4 regions of the Alteromonas gilva genome follow, and region 2 is predicted to be linked to each of the others. Evidence: predicted binding sites of a transcription regulator. Region 2 holds the regulator's gene; each other region holds the start of a gene.
The links. The regulator sigma-54, encoded in region 2, starts transcription at its own class of promoters, with help from an activator protein. The targets are predictions, from matches to a motif close to GTTGGCACGNNNNTNGNNT.

Region 1 (4,400 bases), 510 kb from region 2:
CTGACTCAATGCTTCACGCATGTCTTTGCCAAAAAATCGTCTTATCTTCATAATGACCTCAAAGGGATAAGGGGCGTCAAATTACTGACCCACCGATGACACAATACGGACCTGTTTGTCGTCCGGGATTTCCTGGTACGACAATACGTGTAAACCCATCACTGCATTTTTTAAGAAACGGGATAAAACCGGACGCAACATACCAGAGGTGAGTAGCACCGCGGGTTCACCTTCCAGCTCTTGCTGCTGGCTGGCTTGTTGCAATGACTTCTGTAAACGTTCCGCCAGGCCCGGCTCAATACCGGCACCATCTTCGCCACCCGCCTGCAACGACTGATGCAACATTTGCTCCAGTTCTGGCGCCAGGGTGATAACCGGCAGCTCAGCCCCGCCACTATTGATTTCCTGCACGATTAACCGTTTTAAAGCGATACGTACGGCTGACACCAATACGTCAGGATCCTGACTCTTAGGCGCATATTCGGTTAAGGTTTGTACTATTGTCCGCAGGTCGCGAATCGGCACGCCTTCGTATAACAAGGTTTGCAAGACTTTTACCACTGTCGCCAGCGAGATGAGATCCGGAATAAGGCCTTCTACCAGCTTAGGATTATGCTTAGCGAGAATGTCCATCAGTTGCTGTACCTCTTCAAAACCAAGCAGCTGATAGGCGTTATTGGTCAGCAACTGGCTGAGATGGGTAGCAATAACCGTGGCAGCATCCACAACGGTATAACCAAGGGTTTGGGCATGATCACGCTGACCCGGTTTAATCCATACCGCATCCAGTCCAAAGGCCGGATCTTTGGTTTTGCGCCCTTCGAGCTTACCAAATACCTGACCAGGGTTAATGGCCAGCTCTTCTTCATGACTCACATCCGCATCGCCAATAGTCACCCCTAACATAGAAATGTGATAAGCATTGGGATCTAAATCGAGGTTATCGCGAATATGTACCGGCGGAATCAAAAAGCCTAATTCCTGAGAAAGTTTTTTACGGACACCTTTAATGCGCGTCAGTAATTCTCCGCCCTGGGTTTTATCAACCAGAGGAATAAGACGATACCCTACTTCCAGGCCAATGGTGTCAACATGTTGTACGTCATCCCACCCCAGCTCTTTTATTTCAGTGGGGGCTCTGTTATCCATATCGTTGTCAACCGCCGGCAGGTTGGCTTCTTTTTCGCTACGTTTCTCGGCATAGGTTTGGTAGTACGCATAGCCACCAGCCAGCGCCGAAAAGCCCAGAAATGCAACATGCGGCATACCCGGCACAATCCCCATTACAAACAGGATCCCCGAGGCAATGTATAACGCTCTTTGGTTGCCTAACTGGGTACTAATCTCGGTGCCCATTTCCTGAGTATCATTTTCCCGCGTAACAATGATTGCCGTTGCAACGGATAACAACAGTGAAGGAATCTGCGCCACCAGACCATCACCAATGGTCAAAATTGTATATACTTCAAGCGCATTACCAAAGCTCAGGTCATGCTGAATCATGCCAATAAACAGGCCACCTACGATGTTGATCATCATAATGTAGAGGCCGGCGGTGGCATCACCTTTTACAAATTTTGACGCACCGTCCATGGAACCATAAAAGTCAGCTTCAGCGGTGATATCTTCGCGCCGCTTGCGGGCTTCATCCTGATCGATATAACCTGCGTTAAGATCGGCATCGATGGCCATCTGTTTACCGGGCATAGCATCAAGGGTGAATCGCGCGCTAACCTCAGAAATACGTCCGGCACCCGCCGTAACCACCTTAAAGTTAATGATCAGCAAGATAGCAAAGACCACCACGCCCACAGCATAGTTGCCGCCGATGACGACCTCACCAAAGGCTTCAATCACTTTACCCGCGGCATCGCCGCCCTCATGACCATGAAGCAACACGATGCGGGTAGACGCCACATTCAGGGCTAATCGCAATACCGTGGCAATTAACAAAACAAGAGGGAAAATACCAAAGTCCACGGGGCGCTGGGTGAGTACTGCCACCAGGATGATGACCAGCGAGAGCGCAATGTTAAAGCTAAACAGTACATCCAGTAATATGGGCGGCATGGGCAGAATAACCATGCCCATTATCGCTAGCAGCACCACCGGCAACCCTATACCCTGGGTATATTTTTGCAGTTGCGCTTTATCGAAACGCTGTAAGTAATTTGATAGCACCATAAGAGCGACTTCTCACTAACCGTTTTTTGACACTTTGGTTGGCTTTGGCAGGAATTAACCTGATCTTCTCAGTATTACTTTAATTCTCTTCAATCCTCGTGCCAGCTTTTTTTGACGGTTGCTCAAGTGCGCATAAAACCATCAACAAGAGTTAGCGATATCGCAATTAATAACGCATATCCTGTGGTATCGGCAGATCCCGTGTTAACGGTTTTGGTCGTTTTGCCTTACCCGCCCGGTGCGCTTTTAACTGAAATACGTACGCTAACACCTGGGCAACAGCCATAAATAAGCGATGTGGAATTTCATCGTCCACTTCGGTGGTGTAGTAAATTGCCCGGGTAAGCATTGGTGTGGGAATAAGCGGTACGCCGTGGGCGGTAGCAATTTTACGAATATGCATTGCCAGTTCATCAGACCCTTTGGCAATCACTACAGGGGCTCGATTACCATCCTGATCGTACTTTAAAGCCACCGAGTAATGGGTAGGGTTGGTCACAACCACATCGGCATTTGGCACTTCTTTCATCATTCGCCGTGCCGCGGCCTGATACTGTAACCGACGGATCCGTCCTTTAACCTGGGGATCGCCCTCTGAGTTTTTACGTTCGTCTTTGACTTCCTGCTTCGACATTTTCATCTGTTCTTTGTGCTTATAGGCCTGATATGGCACATCGAACAAAGCAATGGGTATCATTCCGAGGGTCAGTAAAAAGAACGCCCATTCGATCATTTCCAGCGCGTGAAAAACGTTCAGAGGGTAGATCTCCTGATCTAAATGCAGCGCTTCATCCTGAAAAAGTGACAATGCAATCAACGCCATAGAGCCGATCACCACAAACTTGGCAATAGCCTTTAGTAATTCAACGATACCGTTTATGCCAAACATACGTTTTAAACCCGCCATCGGGCTGAGTTTTTGAAATCGTGGTTTGGCCGAATACCAGGTAAAGTTATAGCCGCCTAATGCAATTGAGCCGTAAATCCCGGCAATCATGGCCACCAGCATAAACGAGATCACCGGCACACTGATTTGCAAAAAGGCCTCACCCCATGCCGAAAACATATGCGTGGGATCGTAGGTTTCGTCACGCGACAGCGTAAATACCCGCGCCATCACTTTAAACAAGGCCTCGGCAATGTAGCTGCCATACAACAGCAACGTTATGCTACTGGCAATCAACACCAGAGTAGTAGAAAGCTCCCTTGAGCGGGCAATTTGCCCTTTTCGACGGGACTGGGATTTTCGTTTCGCCGTGGGGTCTTCTGTTTTTTCTGATGAATCAGCCATGACTTATCCGCACCGTTAGCTGGGACAAACCAACAACAATTCACACATAAACTGCTGTGCGCGCTGCCATTGATTTTCAAAGTGAGTAGAAAAGTTATCAAGCGTTAGCCAGATAATAATTAGCCCCATAATCTGGGCAATCGAGAAACCGATACTGAAGATGTTGAGCTGTGGCGCAGCCTTGGTCATCACACCAAAGGCCAGATTCACGATCAGCAGCGAAATAATCGGCGCTAATGCCAGCGTAAGGGCCGCCACAAACATCCAGCTGCCAAAATGCGCGATGTCGCGTAACTGCTCGCGGGCAAACCAGCCATCCCCGATAGGGAAGGCATCAAAACTCATCACTATCATTTGAATCATCGACAAGTGACCATCCATTCCCCAGAACAGCAACGTCGCCAGGATCAGGTAGAACTGACCAACAGCCGGGACATTAATGCCATTGATGGGGTCAACAATACTGGCGAACCCCAGGCCTGTTTGCATAGCGATAACCTGACCGGCCAATACAAAGGTATTGAGGACCAGCATAGAAATAAAGCCTATCGCAATACCTATCAACAATTGCTGGATACCAATAACAAAGGTTCCTACATCGACTAACTGAGTAACCGGCGACGGCGGCACTATGGGCATTATGACCAGGGTTAGCATTATAGCCAGCAGCGCTTTGACATTAGGCGACACGGTTTTGGCGCTTAACCCAACCATCGCCGCAAACATACCGCTGATCCGCATAAAAGGTAGCAGCATATCGGCCAAAAACCGGTTGATGGTCTCCAGGTCAACTTCCACTTAGCCAACCACCTGTGGGATCTGCTCTACCATATGAAAGGTAAAATCCATCAGTTGCTGTACCAGCCAGTTACCACCCCAACTGAGCGCCAGCAATGTCACAATAAGACGCGGTAAAAAACTCATC
Region 2 (4,400 bases):
TGTTGCCGCATTAAACCTCATGGAAAATCATAAAATCAGTGCACTGTTAGTAGTCGATGACAAGATGCACCCTGTAGGGGCCTTTAATATGCATATGCTACTCAAAGCCGGAGTACTGTAATGACGACCGTCACAACCCTGTACGATGTATTACCAGAAAGCTTGTATAACCAACTGCGCAACATTGCGTTGCTGGTGTGTGATGTCGACGGGGTTTTTTCCGACGGTCGGATTTACCTGGGTAATCAGGGCGAAGAACTAAAAGCATTTCATACCCGAGACGGATACGGCGTTAAAGCGCTGGTAAACAGCGGCATTGACGTGGCCGTGATCACCGGACGCCGTTCGCAAATTGTTGCCGAACGTATGCAAGCTCTCAAGGTTAAACATATTATTCAGGGTGAGGAAAACAAAGCCGACGCTTTGGCAGCCCTGCTCAACACTCTGCAGTTAACGCCGGCGCAAGTTGCAGCGGTAGGTGATGATATGCCTGACACCGGTATGTATGCGCACAGTGCAGTGAACATTGCCGTAAAGGATGCACATCCAGCCGTGTTACAGCAGGCCAACTGGATTACCACTCAACGCGGCGGGTTTGGCGCAGTGCGTGAAATTTGCGATACCCTGCTACAAGCTAACGATGCGCTGGACGGCATACAGGGAAGCAGTGTATGAGTAGACTCGGTCTCATTATTGCTGGCTTATTTATTCTTGCGGCATCGCTCTACTTACCGACATTTTTAACCGAAGAGCCGGTTGTATTGCCCGATCAGGACGTGTTAGCGCTGTCGCCGACGTATAAGGCGCGCAATCTCACAACCACATTATTTAATGAGGAAGGACTGCGTATCCATCAGGTATTTTCTTCATCTATGGAAAACTACGAACAATTGGGTTTTATATTGTTCCAAAAGCCGCAGTATACTGTTTATCAGGATGCTGACGAGCCGCCCTGGCAGGTCGTCGCGGCAGAAGGCACCTTGTATGACAATAATGTGATTCAACTCGAAAAGAACGTTGATATTGTCAGTCAAAATCCGGCTGATTTTGTTCAGCGGGTCACCACGGACTACCTGGAAATCGATTTGGATACCCAAACCATGGTGTCAGAGGCCAGCGTAGAAATATCCGGCCCTAACTTCATCATATTAAGTAACGGGTTACGCGCTAACCTGAAACATAAAACTTATGAGTTAAATGATCATGTGCAAACGACTTATCAACCTGCTAACTAGTGCATTATTAGTGCTTTCACCTGCACTGGTGCTAGCCAAACAATCAGACTTTTCGCAAAACTTAGAAGTGAAATCAGAATCGCAATTTATGGACGGCAAACTTAAGAAAACCGTTCTGGTTGATAATGTCCAAATTACTCAGGGTACGTTAAACATTCGCGCCGATCGGCTCGAAATTGAGGGTGAGCAAGGCAAAGGTAAAGAAATATTCATTGCCACAGGACGTCCGGCGTATTACAGCCAGCAACTGGATGATGGCAAAGTGGTGGAAGCTGAGGCGTTTGAAATACGCTATGAAGTAGCAAATCGAACTATCTCACTCACAGGACAGGCAAAGCTGAATCAAAATGCCCGTACCATGACCGCTGAATCGATTACCTACGATATGGAAAAAGAACAGTTTAAGGCTACCGGGTCTGACGATGGTGACGGCCGCGTTACCACGATTTACAGTATGGAACCCGATGACAGTGCGGCCAAAAAAACCGACAATGATGAACAGGATGACGATAACGAATGACCACCCTGACCGCCAAACATTTAGCCAAGTCGTATAAAAGTCGTCAGGTAGTTCGCGACGTTAGCGTTGAGGTATCGACCGGGCAGATTGTGGGCTTGCTGGGGCCTAATGGCGCCGGTAAAACCACCACCTTTTACATGATCGTGGGCTTGGTACCGCTGGATAAAGGCGACATTCGCATTGATGACATGGATTTAACCCGTCAGCCCATGCATGAGCGCGCCCGTCACGGCATAGGCTACCTGCCTCAGGAAGCGTCCATATTCCGCAAGTTAAGTGTTTTTGATAATATTATGGCGATATTACAAACACGCAAAGGCCTGAGTTCGGAACAGCGATTAAATGAAGCCAATGCCCTACTTGATGAATTCAATATTAACCATATACGTAATAGTACCGGCATGAGTTTGTCAGGTGGTGAGCGCCGTCGCGTTGAGATTGCCCGGGCACTGGCAGCGAACCCCAAATTTATTTTGCTGGATGAACCCTTTGCGGGTGTTGACCCAATTTCGGTTAATGATATAAAGAAGATAATTCAACATCTTCGTGACCGTGGGATCGGCATTTTGATTACCGACCACAACGTCAGGGAAACCCTGGATGTTTGTGAGATGGCTTATATTGTCAGCCAGGGAGAACTGATTGCTCAGGGTAGCGCAGAACAGGTGTTGAGCAATCAAAAAGTGAAGGATGTATACCTGGGTGAGCAATTCAGGCTATAGTTAGGGACAGGCTGCCAAACAATAACGTGACAACCACCATTGTCCATTTCAATAACAAGCAAGGCGTTAAGAATAGAAGTAGATGAAACCATCTTTACAGCTTAAATTTAGTCAACAACTCACTATGACGCCACAGTTGCAGCAGGCCATTAAACTGCTGCAGCTTTCTACACTGGATCTTCAGCAAGAAATTCAGGAAGCGCTGGATGCTAATCCTCTGCTTGAAATCGAGGACAACAGCGACAACGATATCGTCGAGACCAGTAAACTCGATGCTGAAGCTGATGCAGCGGCAACTGCCACCAGCGATAATAATTTAGACTCCAACGAAGCGCTGGAAAAAAACGAACTGCCTGACGAGCTGCCTATCGACAGTACCTGGGATGAATATTATTCAGCATCGTCGGCACCGGCACCTGGCCCTTCCTCGTCAGACGACGATCAGGTTTTTCAGGGCGAAACCACCGATGACATCCAGGCTCATTTATTGTGGCAAATGCGCCTGACGCCATTCAGTGAAATCGACCGTGCTATTGCTATCGCGATTATTGATTCGATAGATGAGTCAGGATATTTAACCGTTTCAGTTGAAGATATTCTCAACAGCGTCAATACTGATGATATGGAAGAGCCCGTTGAGGAAGACGAAGTTGAATGTGTCCTTAAGCGCATTCAGATGTTTGACCCCATCGGCTCCGGTTCACGTACCCCGCAGGAGTGTCTACTGGTTCAGCTTAAACAATTTGCGCCGGATACGCCTTGGCTAAACGAAGCAAAAACATTGATAGAAGATTACGCCGATCTGTTGAGCAGCAAGGACTACCGCACACTCATGCGTAAGTCGCGGCTCAAAGAAGATGATCTGCGAGAAGCCATGCGTTTGCTACAAACACTTAATCCGCGTCCTGGCAGTGCGTTGATTACCCAGGAACCTGAGTATGTCATTCCTGATGTCTCGGTTAGCAAGAAAAAGGGCCGCTGGGTGGTAGAACTCAACCCGGATAGTCTGCCTAAACTGAGCGTTAATCAACAGTATGCGGCAATGAGTCGTCAGTCGAGAAATAGCGCTGACTCACAGTTTATCCGCTCGCACATGCAAGAGGCTAAATGGTTCATAAAGAGCCTGGAGTCACGCAACGACACACTGCTTAAAGTTGCTAACTGTATTGTGCAGCAACAAATGGGCTTCTTTGAGCATGGCCCTGAAATGATGAAACCAATGGTGCTCAATGACGTAGCTGAAATGGTTGATATGCATGAATCAACCATATCACGGGTGACCACGCAGAAATATATGCATACCCCACGCGGTATTTTTGAGCTTAAATACTTTTTCTCAAGTCACGTAGCGACTGAATCGGGCGGCGAATGCTCATCTACCGCTATTCGTGCGTTAATAAAAAAATTGGTTGCTGCGGAAAAACCCAGCAAACCTTTAAGCGACAGTAAAATTGCCCAATTGTTGGCTGATCAAGGTATTAAAGTTGCTCGGCGAACAATAGCAAAATACCGGGAATCACTTTCGATTCCACCGTCTAACCAACGCAAGAGCCTTATCTAGGCAGAAATATAAGGAAGACGAACTATGCAAATTAATCTTACAGGTCATCACGTTGAGATTACCGATTCTTTGCGTAACTATGTTGATACTAAATTTAGCAAACTGGAGCGTCATTTTGACCACATTTCAAATGTCCATGTGATATTGAATGTGGAAAAACTGAATCAAAAAGCTGAGGCCACCATGCATTTAAGCGGTGCTGAAGTATTTGCGTCGTCAGAAAACTTAGATATGTATGCAGCGATCGACGCTATGGTAGACAAGCTTGATCGTCAGGTCATTAAGCATAAGGAAAAGCTCAAAAAGCACTAGGCCCCTAACCCTATGAATATAGAAGCCTTAGTTAGCCTGGATCGCACTGA
Region 3 (4,400 bases), 1.0 Mb from region 2:
AAAGGTTTGCCAGGCGGCAGGCTAACGAGGGTATAAAATGATTTATCAAGTGCTTCTGGTTGCGTACCTTATTGTCGCACTGTTGCTAATTGGCTTTGTGTTGATCCAGCAAGGAAAGGGTGCCGATATGGGCGCGTCTTTTGGTGCCGGCGGCTCAAGCACCGTATTTGGCTCAGGCGGTTCGGGCAACTTTATGACCCGTACTACGGGTATCTTAGCCACGTTGTTCTTTGTCATCAGTCTTGTTTTAGGTAGCATTACTGCACAGCGTGAAAAAGCGCCTGATGAGTGGGAAAATTTAGAAGTACCAGCAGTTGAGCAAACTGTTCCTGCGGACCAGGATGTACCGGCAGTACCTGCAGAGCAGGACGACGTACCACCGGGACATTAATTCAACAAGTTTTGCGGAAGTGGTGGAATTGGTAGACACGCCATCTTGAGGGGGTGGTGAGCATAGCTCGTGCGGGTTCAAGTCCCGCTTTCCGCACCAATTATTAAAGCCCGTACGGTCAAACGTACGGGCTTTTTTGTGTTGACGTATACCTCGTCCGCGCAGGTGTAGCTGCGCTGGCAGCTGTGGCCGTATTAATTGAAGCGCGTACATACCCGGAATAACGGCAACGTGTGCACAATTACTCGGTTATAAGCCAAAGGGAGTGAGGCTGATGCGATGAGACAATCTCTGCGAAAAAAGATAATACAGGTGTGTAATTCTAAGATTTCAGCAAAGGGCGCTAACGTCGGACTGTCATTCTATGCTTTCTTTGCGAATAAGAATGAAGACCCGGAGTTACTGATGGAAGCCGCGACATGGTGGATACAGACCCACCAACTGGACCACTTCGTTAAAGCGCGTGTTATTAAAGCAATGGTAGAGGCTGGGCTTTAGCCCTTTACCGTTAGTTGTTGCGCCCGCTGCAACACGACTTTGTTGCACTGGTCAGTATTCACTGTTGTCGTTTGGTACCTGGCTGGAAACACCAACACGCGGGCTGCTTTACAATGTAGCCTGAACGTTAGTGTCTCCCGGTTATAACCTTATTATGGCCAGCCAGCGTCAGCGTGGCGCCGTTTTGCATTAATTTGGCTGAACGATTTCTTGCGTGGCGCTGAACCGCTCCTTATCTACCAGCAATAAAAGACTTTTCGGCTGGGTTTCTATGCTGACTGATTGTCCCTTGTAGGTTTCACCGTCAATGACATAGGTCGTTTCGCTATCGAGTTCAACGCAGACTTTCTTCACCTTACGATGGTTAATTTTGTCTGATGAACGTTTGGATTCGGCATTACTGAATACCAGTTCGGCCACGGTAAATAATGGCTGCTCATTGTCATCGGCATTTAACCAGGTGACATCTAGTTCACCGTCTGTCATATCGGGCAAATTGCCGCCCTGGGCCAGCGCCGTACTTAACGGGGCGGCATTGGCGACGACGAAAGAAGGTGTAGTCAGCGAACTTGTATCATCGTCCAGGGTCACTTTTATCTGCATAGGTTCATTGTTGTTCATGGCTTTCCACAGGCCCGACAAATAGGCCATCTGACCACCACTGTCTTTTTCTTCCCGGTCGGCATGTTCAATCATTTTAGATTCAAAACCAATGGCCGCAACAAGCAGCATGAGCCGATCGTTGCATATCGCAGTATCCACCTTACGGTAGTGTTGCTGGCAAATAATCTCACAGGCGCGGGTGACAGGACTCAGCGTACTGCGCATGCCATAAATGACCTGGCTTAGCGCATTGGCAGTGCCAAGTGGGATAACCCCCAGCACTTTATTGTATTTGATTGCGGTTTCGGCAACTTCACTGACGGTGCCATCGCCGCCACACGCAATCAAAACTTCATCACCCGCTGCAATGGCTTGTTCAGCCATATAGCTGGCATTGAGATTGGGGGTTGTCTCGTAAATGGTTACCCGAAAATGATTGTTAAGATAAGACAGGATTTCCTCACGATTTTCTGGCCATTTACCGCCACCGGCAACGGGATTTGCAACAATAGCGAGTTGTCTATTGAGTTTTAACCGGCCGTTTTGTTTCACTGTAGATAAGCTTTTTAACTGATGTTTGTTTAGTCTTGCCGTTGCGCGGATTGATTGTATTTTATTCATTACATCAACAATCGACAGCGCATCATCCCGAGCCAGAAGGTACGCAGCCATCACCAGCACTGACCGTCCGCGCCCCAACGCACAGTGAACCAGTGCTTTGCGGCCATCTTTTAAATGCTGATCCAGCCAGTTTATGGCCAGGTGCAGTTGCTCAGAGGTAGGGCTGGCGTGATCAAGCACCGGGATATTAAGGTAGTCTACGTCGTAACGATAGGCCGACCAGTCAAGACCATCAAATTCCGCAGTGACATCTAAGATACAGTCTATGCCTTGTTCTTTGAGGTGTTCAACGTCGGCACTGACTAATCGGGTACCTAAATACAGTTGGTCTTCTATTTTCTGAATGTTCGGTACTTTGTCGTTTTTACGCTCAAAGTAATTGTACAAGCGAGCGCCCAGTAAGAAAGGGATAAATAACCACCTTACAAACCAGGGGATCCGCCCGTCTTGTTGTTTACGGAACAGTTCAGGGTAGTTAGATATGTACGCAAAACTCACCAGCATCAACGAAGCACTGCCCCACCATAGCGGGATATCAAGCCACCATATCGGTATAACAAAGGTTAACAGACCGAGGATCACGGCGGCTAATACGTAATACTTCACCATTTTCATAAACTTGTTCCTTATTTCGCAGTGAACTCACTGGCTGTTTCGTCGTATCTACATTACGTACTGCGATTACGCGTACTGCGTGTTGCGATGAATAACGTACCTTACGGTTATCCCGGGAAAAACCGAACAGGTGTTTTTAACCTGTTTTGTGGTCTTTCCAGCAAGATAGGATACAAATAGTGTGCCGAACACAAAACAACAGGAGTCTCGCCTTTGCAAAAATTCATTAATTTTGCCGGGTTTCAATTATTGTGGTGGTTGCTCATTCTGGGACAAAATCAATATGCCTGGCTGGCACTGGTGCTGCTTGGTGTTCACGTTGCACTCAGTGGCTCCGTACAAAAAGAAATTTTGATCCTCCTCGCTGCAGGGGTGATTGGTACCGCAGTAGACAGCGTGTTAGCACTGTCTGGTGTGTATATCTTTTCTCCCAGTCCGAAAATATTACTCATTCCATTGTGGTTATCCTGCCTGTGGTTGGCTTTTGCTGCCACGCTGCGCCACAGTCTGAGCTATCTACGGCATAAATACGGGTTAGCCGCACTACTTGGCTGTATAGGCGGGCCAGCCAGCTATTTGGCTGGCATGAAACTCGGTGCGGTTCAGTTTGGCCCCGGTGTTTTTGTGGTGATGGCACTACTGGTTGGCATATGGGCATGCCTTATGCCTCTACTTTTTTACATCAGTAATGTTATTGAAGCGCGATTTGATGCCTTAACCGTATCTACCGCAGATAATAAAAAGGAGTAACTATGACACCCATTGCAATGGTCACTGGCGGCAACCGTGGAATTGGCCTTGAAATTGTAAAAGGGCTTCTCAAGCTTGGCTACAAAGTGCTACTGGTAGGCAGGGATGAAGACAATACAGAGCAAGCTGCTGAGGAATGCATAGGTGACGTTCACCCCATCGTTATGGATCTGTCCAGTACTAACGCCATCAGCGACGGTGTTGTTCAGGCGCAGGCTGTGTTCGGCGATATTGATATTCTGGTCAATAACGCCGGTGTTATGTTTGACCAGGACGTCACCGAGTTACCTGAGCAGGATTTACAGACAGCGTTTGATGTGCATGTTAAAGCGCCTGCGCTTCTGACAAAAACGCTGTTACCGGCCATGATAGACAATAATTACGGGCGAATTATCAACGTGTCCAGCGGCTGGGGGAGCTTTGCTGAAGGGCTTGAAGGTCCGCCTGCCTACGCAATCACTAAAGCGGCACTCAATGCGTTAACCGTAAAAACGGCGGCACAGATCCCGGCCGGTAAAAATGTCACGGTTAATGCAATGTGTCCGGGTTGGGTGCATACCAGAATGGGCGGCAGCGATGCGCCACTCAGCCCCGAAGAGGGCGCCGATACGGCAGTATGGCTGGCTGGTCAGGACAAGGGCGGACCAAACGGGTTGTTTTTCCGTCAGCGCAAGCCGATAAATTGGTAGTTTGCACCGTGAAAAATTTTCATAGTGCCGGGTAGACTCGTTGTGTATAGGTCACTCGTAGTTCGGATATTTCAACTGTGATAATTCGTAAGTTATTAAATAATTTATGATTTTTGAGTTGGCTTTAGTCTTGCTTCCAACCAGTAGCGACAAGAATATGTGCGCGGGAAAATAATTACTGCATGTAGTCTTAATTATTGGTTGGTAAGGAGCATAGAGTGAATACATCAAGT
Region 4 (4,400 bases), 560 kb from region 2:
ACCTCGCTTTTTATCACTTTGCGGGCTTGCGAATTAAGACGCGACGAAAAGCGATTTAAGCCTTCAAGCAGTCTTCCCTGTTGCTGATAAGGAATTAACGCCTTAATGACAGGTTGAAACTTCTTTATAATCGTCTGATCTGTACTCATTGTTTTTTTTTAAGTACTAATACAACATGAATTTAGCACAGTAACTGGCCACAATGCAGCTGGTTTTTTCAGTTTTTCAAAGGTCGAAATAACCATACGGCAATTTAGAAGCCGTGGCATAAAATACTGCGGTTGTATAACTGCACCAGGCGCCAAAGCCTGCCACTAAAAATACCCTGCCACTACCAATAAGTGCGCAGGTATCGAAACTCAGCCCCGGACTATGTGAGTTGATTCATTACTGCCTTAAGTAATGGCTAATCAGCCCGGGAATGTGCCTGGTTATTTATTATTGGTTGCCGGGGTCAAGGATGAAATGTATTGCTCTATCACTAAACGCACAAATTGCTGGCAATCTTTTGCTGTAGAGGGATCGTAGTGACCACCGTTGGTTAAATTGTTCGACAGTACCCGAATACCCAAAAAGGGCACGCTGTAACTGTGGGCAATTTGTGCTGCCGCGGCGGTTTCCATTTCTTCGGTGCTGGTACCAAACTGAGCATGTAACCAGGCAATCCGGTCGAGTTCATTGTTCCAAAAATTACCGCTGGCAATGGTGCCTTCAACCACTTTACCGCGCGTGTATTGTTCTTTAACCGCATGGGCCGCGTGTAAGAGTGCCTCGTTACCCATGTAGTACCGGATCCGCTCTGCATCTTTGGCAGAATCACCTTCACCGGCGCTGCCCTCAGAGGCAAGTAAATCCATGGGGAGCCATTCTAGCGGTGCCGAGCCTGTACCGGCTTTTCTGAAAGGGGTTTTAAAATTACTGGCATTCACCGAACGCTTACCCAACACAATGTCGCCCACCTCAAGCGCAGGATCGTGGCCACCCGAGGTGCCCTGATTAATAATCGCTTGAGGGCGGTAGCGCTCTATGCCAACAGCGGTTGCTGCCGAGGTATTTTCCAATCCTTTGCCGGTCTGGGCGACCACCACCGGAAACCCCTTTAGCTTGCCAATATAAAAGGTGACATTCCCGGCTTGTTCGGTGCGAACGCCGCTTAGCAGTGACGCAAAGTACTCGGCCTCAATGGGCATAGGGCCCTGGATCATCACCGGTGCCTGCGCCGCCGATGTGGTGCTGATCTGTACCTGATTAAACCCGGCAGCATACAGTAGTGAACTTAAACAACTAAGCAAAAGGGTGAGTAGTACTAAAGGGATTTTTTTATGCATCGTTGTTGCCTTTGTTGGGATAGCGGAACTGCTATAAAAACCATTTCCAGATAATAAATACAATCAGGAAGCCAAATAAGTACGCTAACCCGGCGCGACTTAACCACAGCAGCAGCGCACCGCCGCGGACTTGTTCATCAATGGCCTGGCGATTAACCAGCCGATAGTTAAGCCAGGCAAAAACAGGGGTGGTGATAAAAGCCAGTGTCATGGCAAATCCTAACATGGCGAGCAGCGCGGCCTTAAAAAACAGCACCATGGCAAAACTGGCGATCGCTACCATGATAAGCCAGGTGGTAAAGACCGTATCAGAAATATCCTGTTTACCTTTTAACAGCGTATAACACTCTGCCAGCGCCCGGGAATACCCGTCGTAGACAGTCAGGGCTGAACCAAAGATACATAAAAAGGCAATGACAGCAATTAAGTAACGCGACCAGTCGCCAATGGTAGAGGCGTAGAGTGCAACCAGTTGATGGGAAAACCCTATGCCGGCCGATGCCAGTTCGTGTTCACCACCATGCAGTACCAAACTACCCAGCGATAAAAACAGCAGCGCCAGAAGCAAGGTCACAAAATACCCCAGGTTAAAGTCAAACAAAGCAGATTTAGGCGTAACCGCCTGTTCATTGCATTGTTGCTTAAGCCACAGTGAGGTGATGCCGGAAATTTCGATGGGCGCTGGCATCCAGCCCATGGTTACCACCAAAAAACCAATCGAAGCGAGTGTCCAGGGGGAGGGCGAAGTAAAGTTGTCAGGCGCGACGGGCCCTTGTTGCCAGGCAATAAATGCTGCGGCGATGGTGGCAACAACCAACGCAACCATAATGATCTTTGCGACGTGATTAAGCGAATGGTAATGCCCGCCAATTAGTATGGCCAAAATCGATACCAGTAAAATGCCGGCTAACCAGGGCAGGGCTAAGTCGAAGGGCACAAAATAGCCCAGTAAGCTGGCAGCAAACAACAACAGTGCAGCGGCGTTAACAAACGACGAAATACCATTGAGTGCAAAACTCATTATCAGGTAGGGTTTACCCATCTCCAGATATCCTTGCTGGAGGGTCTTGCGACTGCTGATGGTATAACTGACACCCGCCCTGAAGAACGGGTACTTAAACAGGTTCACAGCCAGAATTAGCCATACCAGCTGCCAGCCAAACTGAGCTCCGGCCTGGGTTGAGGCGACCAGGTGGCTGCCGCCTATCGCAGCGGTCGCCATGAGCACGCCGGGCCCCAGTAGTTTAAATAGATTACGAAGTTTTAAAAAAGGGCTGTCAGCGCCAGACTGCCTGGTGGGCACTTTGAATTCCTTTTGCATGGGGATAATTGGTAACGTTATGCCAGTGTAAACTAAAACTACACGTACTTTGAGGGGAATTTAACGCATTTAATGTACTTTATGGCGGATTAGTTGCGGTGAGGGTAAGTGGTAATGATGTCACTAAAGGGGATGCCGGAGCTGTAAATAACAGTCGGTATGAACGCATCTTGGTTAATAAAACAGCCACTCATCTCTGCAAGGGCGTAGCAACACAACATCCAATCCAGGTGCCGTCATGCAGGCGCGAAAGACGCAATCAGGTTGCCTTGTTTACACCTTTCGTATTAATATTGCAGACTTCGTTGGGGAGTAGCCTGTTTCCATTAGTTATGGAAAAGTTTGTATCAACATAATTGGTCACATTACCATGGTGCAAACACCTCTCGGTTGGCGAGACCATCGATATTTCCATGCCCTAAGGTCAGGCGTGTGGTTTTATCGTGGACTCAATATTGCCTGACCGGAGTTATACACTATGAGTATCTTCGCTCTCATCTTACTTGCCTTTGCTATGTCTACCGATGCTTTTGCTGCGGCAATAGGTAAAGGCGTCAAAATCAAGAATCCACGTTTAGGTTTTGCTATTAAAATTGGCCTTACATTCGGGCTAATCGAAGCAATCACCCCCATCATTGGTTGGTTAATAGGGCGCGCCGCGGCAACCTATGTACAGGCGTGGGATCACTGGCTGGCGTTAGTCATTCTGTGCGGGTTAGGCGTTTATATGATAATTGAGAGCCTTCAACCTGTCAGTGACGAAGAAAGTCAATCGCCCAAACAGTCGTTTGTTTTGCTTTGTGTTACTGCGTGCGGAACCAGTATTGACGCAATGGCAGTTGGCGTTGGCCTCGCTTTGGTCGACGTCAACATTGCAGTTGCCGCTGCCTTGATTGGTTTGGCGACCTTTTCGATGGTGACAATAGGTATTATGCTGGGCAGTGCAATGGGTTCCTTGATAGGCAAACGCGCCGAAACATTTGGTGGCGTGGTTCTCATTGCAGTGGGTATGTGGATTTTTGCCAGTCACACGCTTTAGGCTTCAATAATGAAAAATGCATCACGTTTGGGATAAAGGGTAAGGCCAGTGAATGCATTAACACTGCGCTATTTCATCGAACTCTGTATGGGTTTTAATCCGATAATAATTCGTGCTATGTTTGATAAGGCTGGCGCTGCGGTGGCTTTCTGCAAAGCCACTAAAGTGAGTAGGCTGGCATTTTACAGGGAGTCAGAGATGCTCGCCGGTACTAACCGGTTAATGTATGCCGGGTTAATTTTATTTATACCACTTGGCATTGGGGCCTGGTTGTATGATTTCGTTGTAAATAAAAAGAACTTCTCGCCCCTTTTCGTGATCCCGTTTTGCATAGTCCTGGCTATGTTTGTGTATGCAACGTACTACCTCTTGCCAGTGTCAACAAAATTTAGTTTTTGACTACATGAGTGGGTAGCTACAACCTGGTTATTAAATATTATTGTGGCTAAAAAGCCTTCACTGGACGCGCAAAAAAGTGCGCGCCAAATGTTTAACGCATTAGGTGTTTGCAACACCTGTTCATGAAAGGAGTTCAGATGATGGTTCATTGCGGTTCTTGCCTGTGCGGCACGGTTAGTTTTGAGATAAACGGTGATTTTGACAGCTTTTATCTGTGCCACTGTCAGCACTGCCAAAAAGACACGGGCTCGGCGCATGCGGCAAATCTATTCTCGCATTCAGCCACATTGATGTGGCAGTCGGGCGAGGATGC

Region 1: flhA (flagellar biosynthesis protein FlhA) is a predicted target of sigma-54. The motif match lies at 2,272-2,290, and genes of this name have one in related genera.
Region 3: OIK42_RS09075 (diacylglycerol kinase family protein) is a predicted target of sigma-54. The motif match lies at 2,899-2,917, and genes of this name have one in related genera.
Region 4: OIK42_RS07145 (manganese efflux pump MntP) is a predicted target of sigma-54. The motif match lies at 3,039-3,057, and genes of this name have one in related genera.

Annotation. Positions count from the first base shown of each region.
Region 1 is NZ_JAQQXP010000001.1:1,578,754-1,583,153, reverse strand. Features, by position in the region: gene flhF (flagellar biosynthesis GTPase FlhF) at 1-51, opposite strand, end outside; gene flhA (flagellar biosynthesis protein FlhA) at 82-2,184, opposite strand; gene flhB (flagellar biosynthesis protein FlhB) at 2,351-3,475, opposite strand; gene fliR (flagellar biosynthetic protein FliR) at 3,491-4,273, opposite strand; gene fliQ (flagellar biosynthesis protein FliQ) at 4,274-4,400, opposite strand, start outside.
Region 2 is NZ_JAQQXP010000001.1:1,063,798-1,068,197, reverse strand. Features, by position in the region: gene OIK42_RS04730 (KpsF/GutQ family sugar-phosphate isomerase) at 1-121, shown strand, start outside; gene kdsC (3-deoxy-manno-octulosonate-8-phosphatase KdsC) at 121-675, shown strand; gene lptC (LPS export ABC transporter periplasmic protein LptC) at 672-1,235, shown strand; gene lptA (lipopolysaccharide transport periplasmic protein LptA) at 1,204-1,755, shown strand; gene lptB (LPS export ABC transporter ATP-binding protein) at 1,752-2,477, shown strand; gene OIK42_RS04705 (RNA polymerase factor sigma-54) at 2,560-4,038, shown strand; gene hpf (ribosome hibernation promoting factor) at 4,063-4,350, shown strand; gene ptsN (PTS IIA-like nitrogen regulatory protein PtsN) at 4,363-4,400, shown strand, end outside.
Region 3 is NZ_JAQQXP010000001.1:2,063,698-2,068,097, forward strand. Features, by position in the region: gene tpiA (triose-phosphate isomerase) at 1-25, shown strand, start outside; gene secG (preprotein translocase subunit SecG) at 38-391, shown strand; tRNA gene OIK42_RS09065 (tRNA-Leu) at 405-490, shown strand; gene OIK42_RS09070 (DUF6500 family protein) at 671-889, shown strand; gene OIK42_RS09075 (diacylglycerol kinase family protein) at 1,079-2,728, opposite strand; gene OIK42_RS09080 (DUF2878 domain-containing protein) at 2,942-3,478, shown strand; gene OIK42_RS09085 (SDR family NAD(P)-dependent oxidoreductase) at 3,481-4,167, shown strand; gene OIK42_RS09090 (hypothetical protein) at 4,386-4,400, shown strand, end outside.
Region 4 is NZ_JAQQXP010000001.1:1,623,749-1,628,148, forward strand. Features, by position in the region: gene OIK42_RS07130 (hypothetical protein) at 1-149, opposite strand, end outside; gene OIK42_RS07135 (5'-methylthioadenosine/S-adenosylhomocysteine nucleosidase) at 432-1,328, opposite strand; gene OIK42_RS07140 (NRAMP family divalent metal transporter) at 1,360-2,550, opposite strand; yybP-ykoY riboswitch at 2,945-3,087, shown strand; gene OIK42_RS07145 (manganese efflux pump MntP) at 3,128-3,688, shown strand; gene OIK42_RS07150 (hypothetical protein) at 3,737-4,087, shown strand; gene OIK42_RS07155 (GFA family protein) at 4,225-4,400, shown strand, end outside.